Regions from separate parts of the Paenibacillus sp. ICGEB2008 genome, predicted to be linked through region 1. Evidence: riboswitches for the same ligand, from Rfam matches in the RefSeq annotation. Region 1 holds a riboswitch; each other region holds the start of a gene.

The links. Region 1 has a riboswitch for glycine ahead of C400_RS0114345 (alanine/glycine:cation symporter family protein). Riboswitches for the same ligand answer to the same signal wherever they lie in the genome.
Region 2: it holds a riboswitch for glycine, as region 1 does, so the genes downstream of both, sdaAB (L-serine ammonia-lyase, iron-sulfur-dependent subunit beta) here and C400_RS0114345 (alanine/glycine:cation symporter family protein) in region 1, are expected to answer to the same signal.
Region 3: it holds a riboswitch for glycine, as region 1 does, so the genes downstream of both, gcvT (glycine cleavage system aminomethyltransferase GcvT) here and C400_RS0114345 (alanine/glycine:cation symporter family protein) in region 1, are expected to answer to the same signal.

What each region holds. Positions count from the first base shown of each region.
Region 1 covers NZ_AMQU01000014.1:254,353-257,633, forward strand. The annotation lists gene C400_RS0114340 (glycoside hydrolase family 1 protein) at 1-1,126, shown strand, start outside; glycine riboswitch at 1,295-1,379, shown strand; glycine riboswitch at 1,391-1,485, shown strand; gene C400_RS0114345 (alanine/glycine:cation symporter family protein) at 1,644-3,062, shown strand; gene C400_RS27870 (sensor histidine kinase) at 3,188-3,281, opposite strand, start outside.
Region 2 covers NZ_AMQU01000012.1:16,780-20,060, reverse strand. The annotation lists gene C400_RS0112475 (DUF6359 domain-containing protein) at 1-1,509, opposite strand, end outside; glycine riboswitch at 1,724-1,838, shown strand; gene sdaAB (L-serine ammonia-lyase, iron-sulfur-dependent subunit beta) at 2,050-2,739, shown strand; partial or broken gene sdaAA (L-serine ammonia-lyase, iron-sulfur-dependent, subunit alpha) at 2,729-3,281, shown strand, end outside.
Region 3 covers NZ_AMQU01000008.1:76,077-79,357, forward strand. The annotation lists gene gcvPA (aminomethyl-transferring glycine dehydrogenase subunit GcvPA) at 1-560, opposite strand, end outside; gene gcvT (glycine cleavage system aminomethyltransferase GcvT) at 685-1,785, opposite strand; glycine riboswitch at 1,865-1,961, opposite strand; glycine riboswitch at 1,962-2,154, opposite strand; gene gcvH (glycine cleavage system protein GcvH) at 2,457-2,855, shown strand.

The DNA of each region.
Region 1 (3,281 bases):
GAATGGATATGATGCCGAGCCGAATGAAGCAGGATTGCAATTCTACGACAATGTATTCGATGAGCTGCGCAAGTATGGTATTGAGCCTTTGGTAACACTGTCGCATTATGAAACACCGCTAGGTCTGACACAGAAGTATAATGGCTGGTTGGGACGCGAAGTCGTGGATCATTACGTAAAATATGCCGAAACGGTATTTACACGCTATAAGGATAAAGTAAAATACTGGCTGACCTTTAACGAAATTAATGTCATGACTATGAGCCCGTTTACAGGCGGCGGTGTGGTTATTGACCGTGTAGAAAACAAGCAACAAGCGATATATCAAGCATTGCACCATCAATTTGTAGCAAGTGCATTGGCGACCAAACGGGGACATGAGATCATTCCGGGCGCTCAGATCGGCTGTATGCTGGCCCGCATTGAAAGCTACCCACATACGTGTAACCCAGAAGATATCCTGAAAGCACAGCATGAAAATCAAATGAACCTGTTCTTTACGGATGTGCATGCTCGTGGGGGATATCCCAACTATATGAACCGCTATTTTGAAGAAAATAATATTGTGATCCAGACAGAACCCGGCGATGCCGAAATTTTGAAAAATAACACGGTCGATTTTATCTCATTTAGTTACTATATGACCTTGACCGTATCGGCAGGGCCAGAAGGCGAAAAGGCAGCAGGGAACCTGATAGGCGGTGTGAAAAATCCGTATCTGCAGTCTTCCGACTGGGGATGGCAGATCGATCCGATCGGCCTGCGTGTTACACTGAATACGTTTTATGATCGCTATCAAAAGCCACTGTTCATCGTGGAAAATGGCCTGGGTGCGTATGATAAGGTAGAAGAAGACGGCTCTGTGCATGACACGTATCGCATTGATTACTTGCGTCAGCATATTGCCCAAATGAAGGAAGCGATTGCTGACGGTGTTGATCTGATTGGTTACACCAGCTGGGGACCTATCGACCTTGTGAGCATGTCTACGTCCGAAATGTCCAAGCGCTACGGATTTATTTACGTTGATCTGGATGATGACGGTAACGGAACGCTTCAACGCTCCAAAAAGGACTCATTTAACTGGTATAAAAATGTGATAGCAACCAACGGTGAAGAATTATAATTCCATATCGTTTTGGCGGGTACAGCAGAGAAAATCCTCAGGATGCAATCTGCTGTACCCGCTTTTTGTATAGACACTCTATTGATTCTTTCAGAGGGCTTCACAAATTTTTCACTTGTAATAAGCTGAAATTTTTCTGTATAATGAATAAAAATTTCATATGTCTGGTTGATGTTTGCGGGAGATGGAATGAAAGTTCCAACCGAAGGGGCAAAACTCTCAGGTGCTTAGGCTGATTTACAGCAACGAGCAGGGACCGTAAACGGACAGAACTCTGGAGAGACCCTTAATTGGGCGCCGAAGGTGCACCGCAGATCACATCTGCTTAAACTCTCAGGCAAAAGGACAGAGACGCGAATAACCTGTGACAGGGATAGCCCTAGGCTTTTTATAAGCTTTTAGAGGTGAAATCCTGCACAAGATGGTTGTATTTTTTCGTGCCTTTAACCTCTCCAAGAGTCGAATCAACAGATTTGACTCTTTTTTGTTTTCTACTATGCTGAAGGAGCGGGTTGAAATGAATTTGGTACATGTGTTAGAAACGATTGACAGTTGGATGTGGGGAGCGCCGCTTCTAATTCTCGTCATGGGCACTGGGTTGTGGCTAACGATCCGTCTGAAGATGCTTCAGATTATTCGATTGCCCTTAGCGCTCAAGCTAATTGGTAAAGCGCCGGACGAAGGCAGCGGGGATGTCAGTAGCTTTGGAGCATTGAGTACGGCACTTGCAGCTACTGTAGGTACGGGAAGTATCGTCGGTGTCGCAACAGCGATCAAACTGGGTGGGCCCGGTTCATTATTCTGGATGCTGGTTGCAGCTTTTTTCGGGATGGCAACCAAATATGCGGAAGGGCTATTATCCGTTAAATACCGTGTTAAAGACCGGAACGGACAATTTTCGGGTGGACCGATGTATTATATTGAAAATGGGCTTGGCCGCCGTTTCAAGCCGCTGGCGATGTTGTTTGCCTTTTCTGGTATTCTTGTAGCACTATTTGGAATCGGTACTTTTCCGCAAGTAAAGGCTATCGTTTCTTCTACGGAAAGTAGCTTTGGCGTGCCAACAGTAGTTACAGCAATCATTATTTCCGTGTTGACGGCTGTTGTTACGATTGGAGGACTCAAAAGTATCGCCAAGGTATCCACAAAGATTGTTCCATTCATGTCGGGGCTCTATATCGTGGTTTGTTTAATCGTACTCATTAAGTTTGCAGGAGAGCTTCCTCATGCGATCGCACTAGTATTACAAGGGGCTTTCTCGACAACATCTGCGACGGGTGGATTTGCCGGAGCCACGATTATGCTGGCGATGCGAAGCGGAGTTGCCAGAGGGATCTTTGCAAATGAAGCTGGTTTGGGAAGTGCGCCAATCGCAGCAGCAGCAGCTAAGACGAAATGGCCCGCAGAACAAGGGCTAATATCCATGACGGGCGTTTTTATCGATACGATGATTATTTGTAATTTGACAGGATTTACATTGCTGGTTACGGGAATATGGAGTGGAAATGATGATGGAGGTCTGATGACTCAGCATGCGTTTTCCAGTGCCTTTCCGGCTGGAGCAGAGCTCGTGACGATTAGCCTTATTTTATTTGCGTTCACAACGATACTTGGCTGGAACTACTACGGGGAACGCTGTGTTGAATATTTGCTTGGGGTCAAGTGGATTAAACCATACCGTTATCTGTTCATCGTACTGGTTGCCGGAGGCGCGTTCATCAAGCTCGATGCCATCTGGCTGCTGGCAGATATTTTTAACGCCATGATGGCTTTTCCGAACCTGATTGCACTGCTCGGCTTGTCGGGAATTGTTGTTGCAGAAACCCGGACTTATATGAATTCTTTGTATCCTAATAAGAACAAGGGTATTCTTGCTGGTGCCAATGTAGGGGCGGCTATCCAAGTAGAAGAAAAGGGACAAACGGTAAATTCATAAATACTAAAAGGGAGTATCCTCAGCCATCACAGGCTTGAGGGTACTCCTTTTTTTAGGTTATAAGACTGGTGATTACCGACATTTTATTTATTCTGAATATCTCTTAATCCATAACGTTTACAAACCTAAGAGTTATTACATGGGAGCATAATCGTAATTTGAAAATGCGAATCCGTAATAGTTGTATTTAAATAACCACCATATTTCTTTATCACTTGC
Region 2 (3,281 bases), on a different contig from region 1:
TGTGGAAGCCGCAGGCTCTTCAAACGGCAGCAGCTTCGTCGGTTGATCCAGCGTTAAACCTGCCACATCGGATAATTTCGTATAGTCCTGCTTCCACGCAAGCCATTGGACCGTTTGCACCAGGAAGGTGGCATCGTCTACTTCCTTAAAACCATCATATGTCTTTTTCGACTGTCCGTTTTCCTCACGCGCATATTTCGGAGTAGCATCTTCTACAGGGGAAGAATCACCGATAAATGCTGCCTTGCCTTGACCCACCTTGGAGATCGCAGCATAAGGACCTTCCGCACGGCCTCCGCCATTATAGACTCCTTGGTCTACTGCATTGCCCCATTTTTTTGTACCTGTCGGGATATAGGCAATTCCTTTGGCTTTGGTAGGATCAATAATAGCCAGCGTAGATCCCGCATGCATGGCAATCGAGCGTACACCCTTGGTAATGCCGAAGGATTGATCTGCGGCTACGATGTCCGTAGCATTTACATCGCCAAGCGCATTATAACGGAAACGAACACCAAAGTTGGTCGCCAGCCAATCGGAGCTTGTTAATCCTTGCATCGCCGGCGATGCAGCTTCTTCTGCAGTCATGCCTTTGGCCGGATTAGTATAGGCTCCACGACGGTAGCCATTCATAACCTCGGAGGAATCCCAACGGTTTTTGTTACGGTCGGCATTATAATGGTCGGAGATGAAGAACACACTTCCCCCGTTATTCACATATTGCAGCAGGGCAGCCTGCTCGGATGCCTTAAAGGCCACATTCGCTTCACCGATGATGAACACATCATATTGGCGCAGCTTATCATAGGTTATGGCCTGTTCTCCATAAGTAAAAGGAATAGGGCGGTTCAATTGATCCACAGTAAAGCCTACATTACGTAATCCATTGGCAAAGTCGGAGAAGGCGCCTTCAATGACCCAATCTGCTGCACCAGCCGTCTGTGCGTGCGTATTATCGAACAGCACCTTTTTGCCTTTTCCATCCGGCAGTGTAGTACCGGGTTGACCCGGGTTGCCAGGTTCAGGTTCGCCAGGTTCACCTGGTTCCCCCGGCTCGCTTCCACTCACCAGTTCCACAGCGCTTGGACTTTTTACTCCACCAAAATTATTGTAGGCACCAAGCGTACCTGTCACGCGAATTTTGCTGCCGACCAGTTCAGGATGACCTATTAACCCAAATTGCCCTCTGTACGCAGATGTCAGCTGCACATCCAATAGATTAGACGTGCTACGTTCATTGGCCTGGTCGGCAATCAGTACGTTAAAATCATTCGCAAACGGAGCAGAAAAATTAGCTGTTTTCGATCCGGTAGCATGTCCGACGATGTAGCCTTCCACCGTCACTGTACCTCCACTGCCTTGGCGCTGAAGTGCTTCGTCTACTGTCAATGCTCCCTCTGCCTTGACCTGACCGAATGGAACGAGGATCCCAATCAACAGCGATACGATCGCTGCTAGATGCAGCACCCCTTTCAAGCGTGAACCTGTGAACCGCAAGCCTTTTACCATACGTCAATATCCCTCCTATAATTCCATAAATGTACTTGTCCTCTATCAGATTAGCTGTCAATCTTCTAATTCCTTCCTGATTTCATCCATAATTATGTAAATTTTAATCTTTTTTATCGGAAACTCGCCTGTTTATGTAAAAATTGAAACCTGCGATTGACACCGAGCACGGCATACATTACGCTAAGAAAGATATGTAGAACGGTATACGCGAATGAAGATGACGGGAGAGTCTGTCCAGGGGCTTACACGCTGGCGGCACCGAAGGAGCAAGACGTCAGCACCCGGCTGGCGGATAATCTCTCAGGTCCATGTATCGTCATCTGACGCAACTCTGGAGAGAGCGCAAGCCACCCAAGGGGTAAGGCGGTAAGTACACCGCACGAAACTCTCAGGTAACGAGGACAGAGATAAGGGAAACTTCCTTATCCTGTCCTTTTTTGCGCTCACATTGTACGTCAGCATTAGGAACCGTCATAGCTGCGCACAAACGCGGAAATACCATATACTATGGTACTAGAACATACAGGGGGCCACACCATGCGTTTCAAAGATGTATTTTCCATTATCGGTCCGGCCATGACCGGACCTTCCAGTTCACACACTGCAGGCGCGGTGCGGCTTGCACGCGTTGCCCGTCACTGGCTCGGGATGCAGCCGGACCGTGCCCGCATGACACTGTACGGCTCCTTCGCCGACACCTACAAAGGACACGGTACAGACCTAGCACTCATCGCAGGCCTGCTCAATTACGATACAGACGACCACCGAATTCCAGATGCCGAGCAATGGGCGGAGCAGGCTGGAATGGCCGTGGAGTTTGCCGTCAGCGGACTACCCGCGCCCCATCCAAATACCGTCCGTTTTGAACTGTGGAAGGGTGAGGATCAGCGCACACTGCTGGGCTCCTCCATCGGCGGCGGCAGCATCCATGTCCAGCAGCTCAACGAATTCCGAGTCAACCTGACCGGGGAGCTGGCTACGTTGGTGCTTCTTCACTCGGATAAGCCCGGCACATTAGGTGCGGTGACTTCAGCACTCGGCGCTGCCGACATTAACATTGCCTATATGCATGTGGATCGCAAAGGCCGAGATGGAGAAGCACTTACCGCCATCGAAACGGACAGTCCTCCTACGGCTGAACTGATCGCAAAACTACGATCCTTACCACATATGTACGAAATTAAAATGATTAATTTGAAAAAAGGAGCTGAATCTGATGCGATTTAGCCATCTGCATGAAATCAGCGCCATATGCGCGGAGGAATCCACCACGATTGGCCGCCTGATGATTCAAGAGCAGGTACAAGAGACGAATACAACGGAAGAAGAAATCTTCCGCCAAATGTCTGATTATTATGAAGTCATGAAGGAGGCCGTTCATCGTGGTCAGACACAAGACACCGTATCCCGCAGTGGATTAACGGGCGGTGATGGCAAGCGTCTGGCCGAGTATCTGCGGGCAGGGGAAACCTGCTCCGGCGACGCCTCTGCACTCGCCATGGCTTATGCGCTATCCGTGTCGGAGGTTAATGCATCCATGGGGCGTATTGTGGCTACGCCCACTGCTGGCTCTTGTGGAGTCATCCCCGGTGTGTTCATTAGTGCGCAGGAGCGATTCGGCTGGGATGATGAGCATATGGTGCACGGCTTGTTCGCAGCCGGAGCCATTGGCTACGTCATCGCCAACAATTCCTTCATTTCCGGCGCGGAGGGAGGCTGTCAGGCTGAGATTGGCTCAGCCATCGGGATGGCCGCTGGCGCGATGGTGG
Region 3 (3,281 bases), on a different contig from region 1:
ATCTCCACGATGTCCAAGTCCAATCCGCGCGCATAGGCTACCAATACCTGGCGTGCCTCTGGATGGACAGACCTTGATACGATAAGCTGTTTACGGCGCGTGGCTGCGGCGGCCAGTGAGCCCGCTTCCGCCAGAGCTGTCGCTCCATCGTACATGCTGGCATTCGCTACTGCCATGCCTGTCAATTCGCAAATATACGACTGGAATTCAAAAATGGCTTGCAGCTCGCCCTGGCTTACTTCCGGCTGATAGGGGGTGTAGGCTGTGTAAAATTCGGAACGTGAGGTGATGTGCTGAATGACGGACGGAATATGATGATCATAAATACCTGCACCAAGAAAGCTGGCATGTGTGTCTGTATTGGCGTTGTGTCCGGCCAGCTCGGCCATGTGGCGAGTTAAGGCTCTTTCGTCAAGCCGAGAGGAAAGAGGGAGTTCCCCTTGGTATCGAATTGCCTCTGGAATGTCACTGAATAAATCATCAATGGATGATACGCCCACCACACGCAGCATTTCGGCTTGATCTTGTTCGGTCATGGGGAGATAGCGATGCTGCTTCATAAGTTCTGGCTCCTTTCGAAAAGCAAAATTTAGATAGTAAATTAGCTAATACATAATCGTAGTTGGAAAATCCAGAATTTCGTATCTGACATGATCATTTTTTTGAAATGAAGAGGATTTAGGATCAGCGTGGCCGCTTATAAAAGGGGGCTGCGACCACTTCCGCACGCAGGCGTTTACCTCGAATTTCGACCTCTAACGGTGTAGATAGGGTGCTAAAACGACTGTCCACCAGGGCTAGCCCCAAATTACGCTTCAAGGTGGGCGATTGAGTCCCCGTTGTGACCTCACCAATGTGTTGGCCTTCCGCGAAGACTGGATAATGAGCGCGCGGGATACCGCGGTCAATCATTTCCAGCCCGATCAACTTGCGAGGAATTCCTTGTTCTTTCTGGTGTTGCAGTGCTTCTCTGCCGATAAAATCTCCTTTATTCAGCTTGACGAAGAAACCTAAACCAGCCTCAAGCGGTGAAATGGTGGCAGATAACTCTTGTCCGTACAGCGGCAGCCGTGCCTCAAACCGTAGTGTATCGCGAGCACCAAGCCCAGCGGGAATTAGCCCATACGATTCACCGCAACGAAGCAAACCATTCCACACGGCGGGCGCTTCCTCAGCAGGTATATAAAATTCAAAACCGTCTTCGCCGGTATATCCGGTTCGGGAGACGAGTGCTTTTGCTCCGAACAATTGCACGTTCTCATGGAATCGGAAAGATGCCAGATTCGTAATATCTGTATCTGTCACGGCTGCGGCAATATGTGCTGCTTCCGGACCTTGTAATGCCAGCAATGCGATCGCATCAGACACATTCTCCAGATGAACCGATGCAGGTACGTGGCGCATGAGCCAATCCCAATCTTTGTCGATGTTGGAGGCATTCACAACGAGCATGTAGCGCTCTGGTCCTTTGCAGTATACAAGCAAGTCATCCACTACGCCTCCATCGGGGTAACACAGGAGTGAATATTGTGCCTGGCCCGGTTCCAACTGGCTGACATCATTCGTGGTTACCCATTGCAAAAAAGCCTCGGCTTCTTTGCCCTCAACCAAAAACTCGCCCATGTGCGAGACATCGAATAAACCCGCGCGTTGCCGGACGGCCTCATGCTCTTTTTGGATGCCGTTAAACTGAACGGGAAGCTCCCACCCGCCAAAGTCAATACAACGAACCCCGGGCTGCGTCCCGTAAGACGAAAATAATGGTGTTCTTCGCAAATTAGACATTTTTTCACTCCTATCCAGTGTAATCGGCTAAACAAAAAAGACAGGCTGAAAGAAACGTATAGACGGCAGTCCATACTCTTCTTTCAGCTCTGTCCTTGATACCAGAAAGTTACCCCGGTGTGAACCAGGTTTCCCCTTGGGTGATCCGCTCTAATCGCGAATGCTCTCCAGAGATGCGTCCGGCAGAGGTCCTTTTGCCTGAGAGATTCACCTGCAATGCAAGTTTACTCCTTCGGCGCTACCTTTTGGATCAACGGTAGGTTACCCGGTTTTGCAGGTAACAAGTTGATCCGAGTTCGCGTGCACAACTGTCTCAGAAACGACAACAGCTATGCGAATTTTTTGGGTAGTCTCTCCCTCCGCGTTCATCCGCGTTTGCAGTTGTCGGGGTATTTCCAAAAGCATTTGCTATAACCCATTAATACGCAAATTCATTCAAAATGTCAATAAAAATGTCATATAAAACAATCCAAAAAACATTTAATGTATAAATAAGGATATGTAAGCGTTTGTTACAAGTTATCATTTTTTAATATTCTATGCTATATGAGATAACATGAAGTATTTTTGTTAGTATTATTGACATGATTGCTCATGTTGTCATAATCTTAACCTGTCTAATACAGGTGATTAAAAGCATTTTATTCATGTGGAAGTGAGGCGAAAGCAGGATGAGTGAAGTGAAACGGGAACTTTGGTATACAGACGAACATGAGTGGGTTCAGCGCACAGCAGACGGGACGTTGCGGATCGGCATTACAGACTTTGCACAGCATCAACTGGGTGATATTGTTTTTGTGGAATTACCTGGGGCGGGAGCAACGATTGAACAGGGGGCAGAGATTGGTACAATTGAATCGGTGAAGACCGTATCCGACCTTTTTGCTCCGGTGGCGGGAACCGTATTGAAAGTAAATGAAGCTCTGGAAAGCACACCTGAGCTGGTGAATGAATCTCCCTATGAAAAGGGTTGGATGATTGAAGTAGAGATGGGCAATGATGTCGAGGAAGCTCTGAGCAAGCTGCTGTCTGCGGATCAGTACGAGCAGTTGATTTCGGATGAACAATAACGAGCAATATAAGATGGAATATTAGCGCTTTATTCTAAATTTTTATATGGATATTGAATTGAATAAAAGCATCGTTAGTCCGCTCGTTTTGTGTATAAAATAGTCGCTATGATCTGACATGGCGGCTATTTTTTTGTTGTCTTTTAGAAGACGTAATTACGTCGATTTATTAGATTTAGAGGTGAGCTCCTCTATATAAGTGTGCAGATTTACAGCACTGTTTTTTCGACTAATTTCTATTGTTATCGGTCATATTAAGAAGAATTATGCAGGTATAATACGTTGTCCGTTATTTTAAATTTAAATGTTGTCATCAACGTTCATGACGAAAGTACGTTTTCATTTCGTTGATGAAGATAGCGCTGTCATTTAGTATGAATTTTAAGAAAAGGTAGTGATGCTATTTACTCACAAGGAGGATATGAA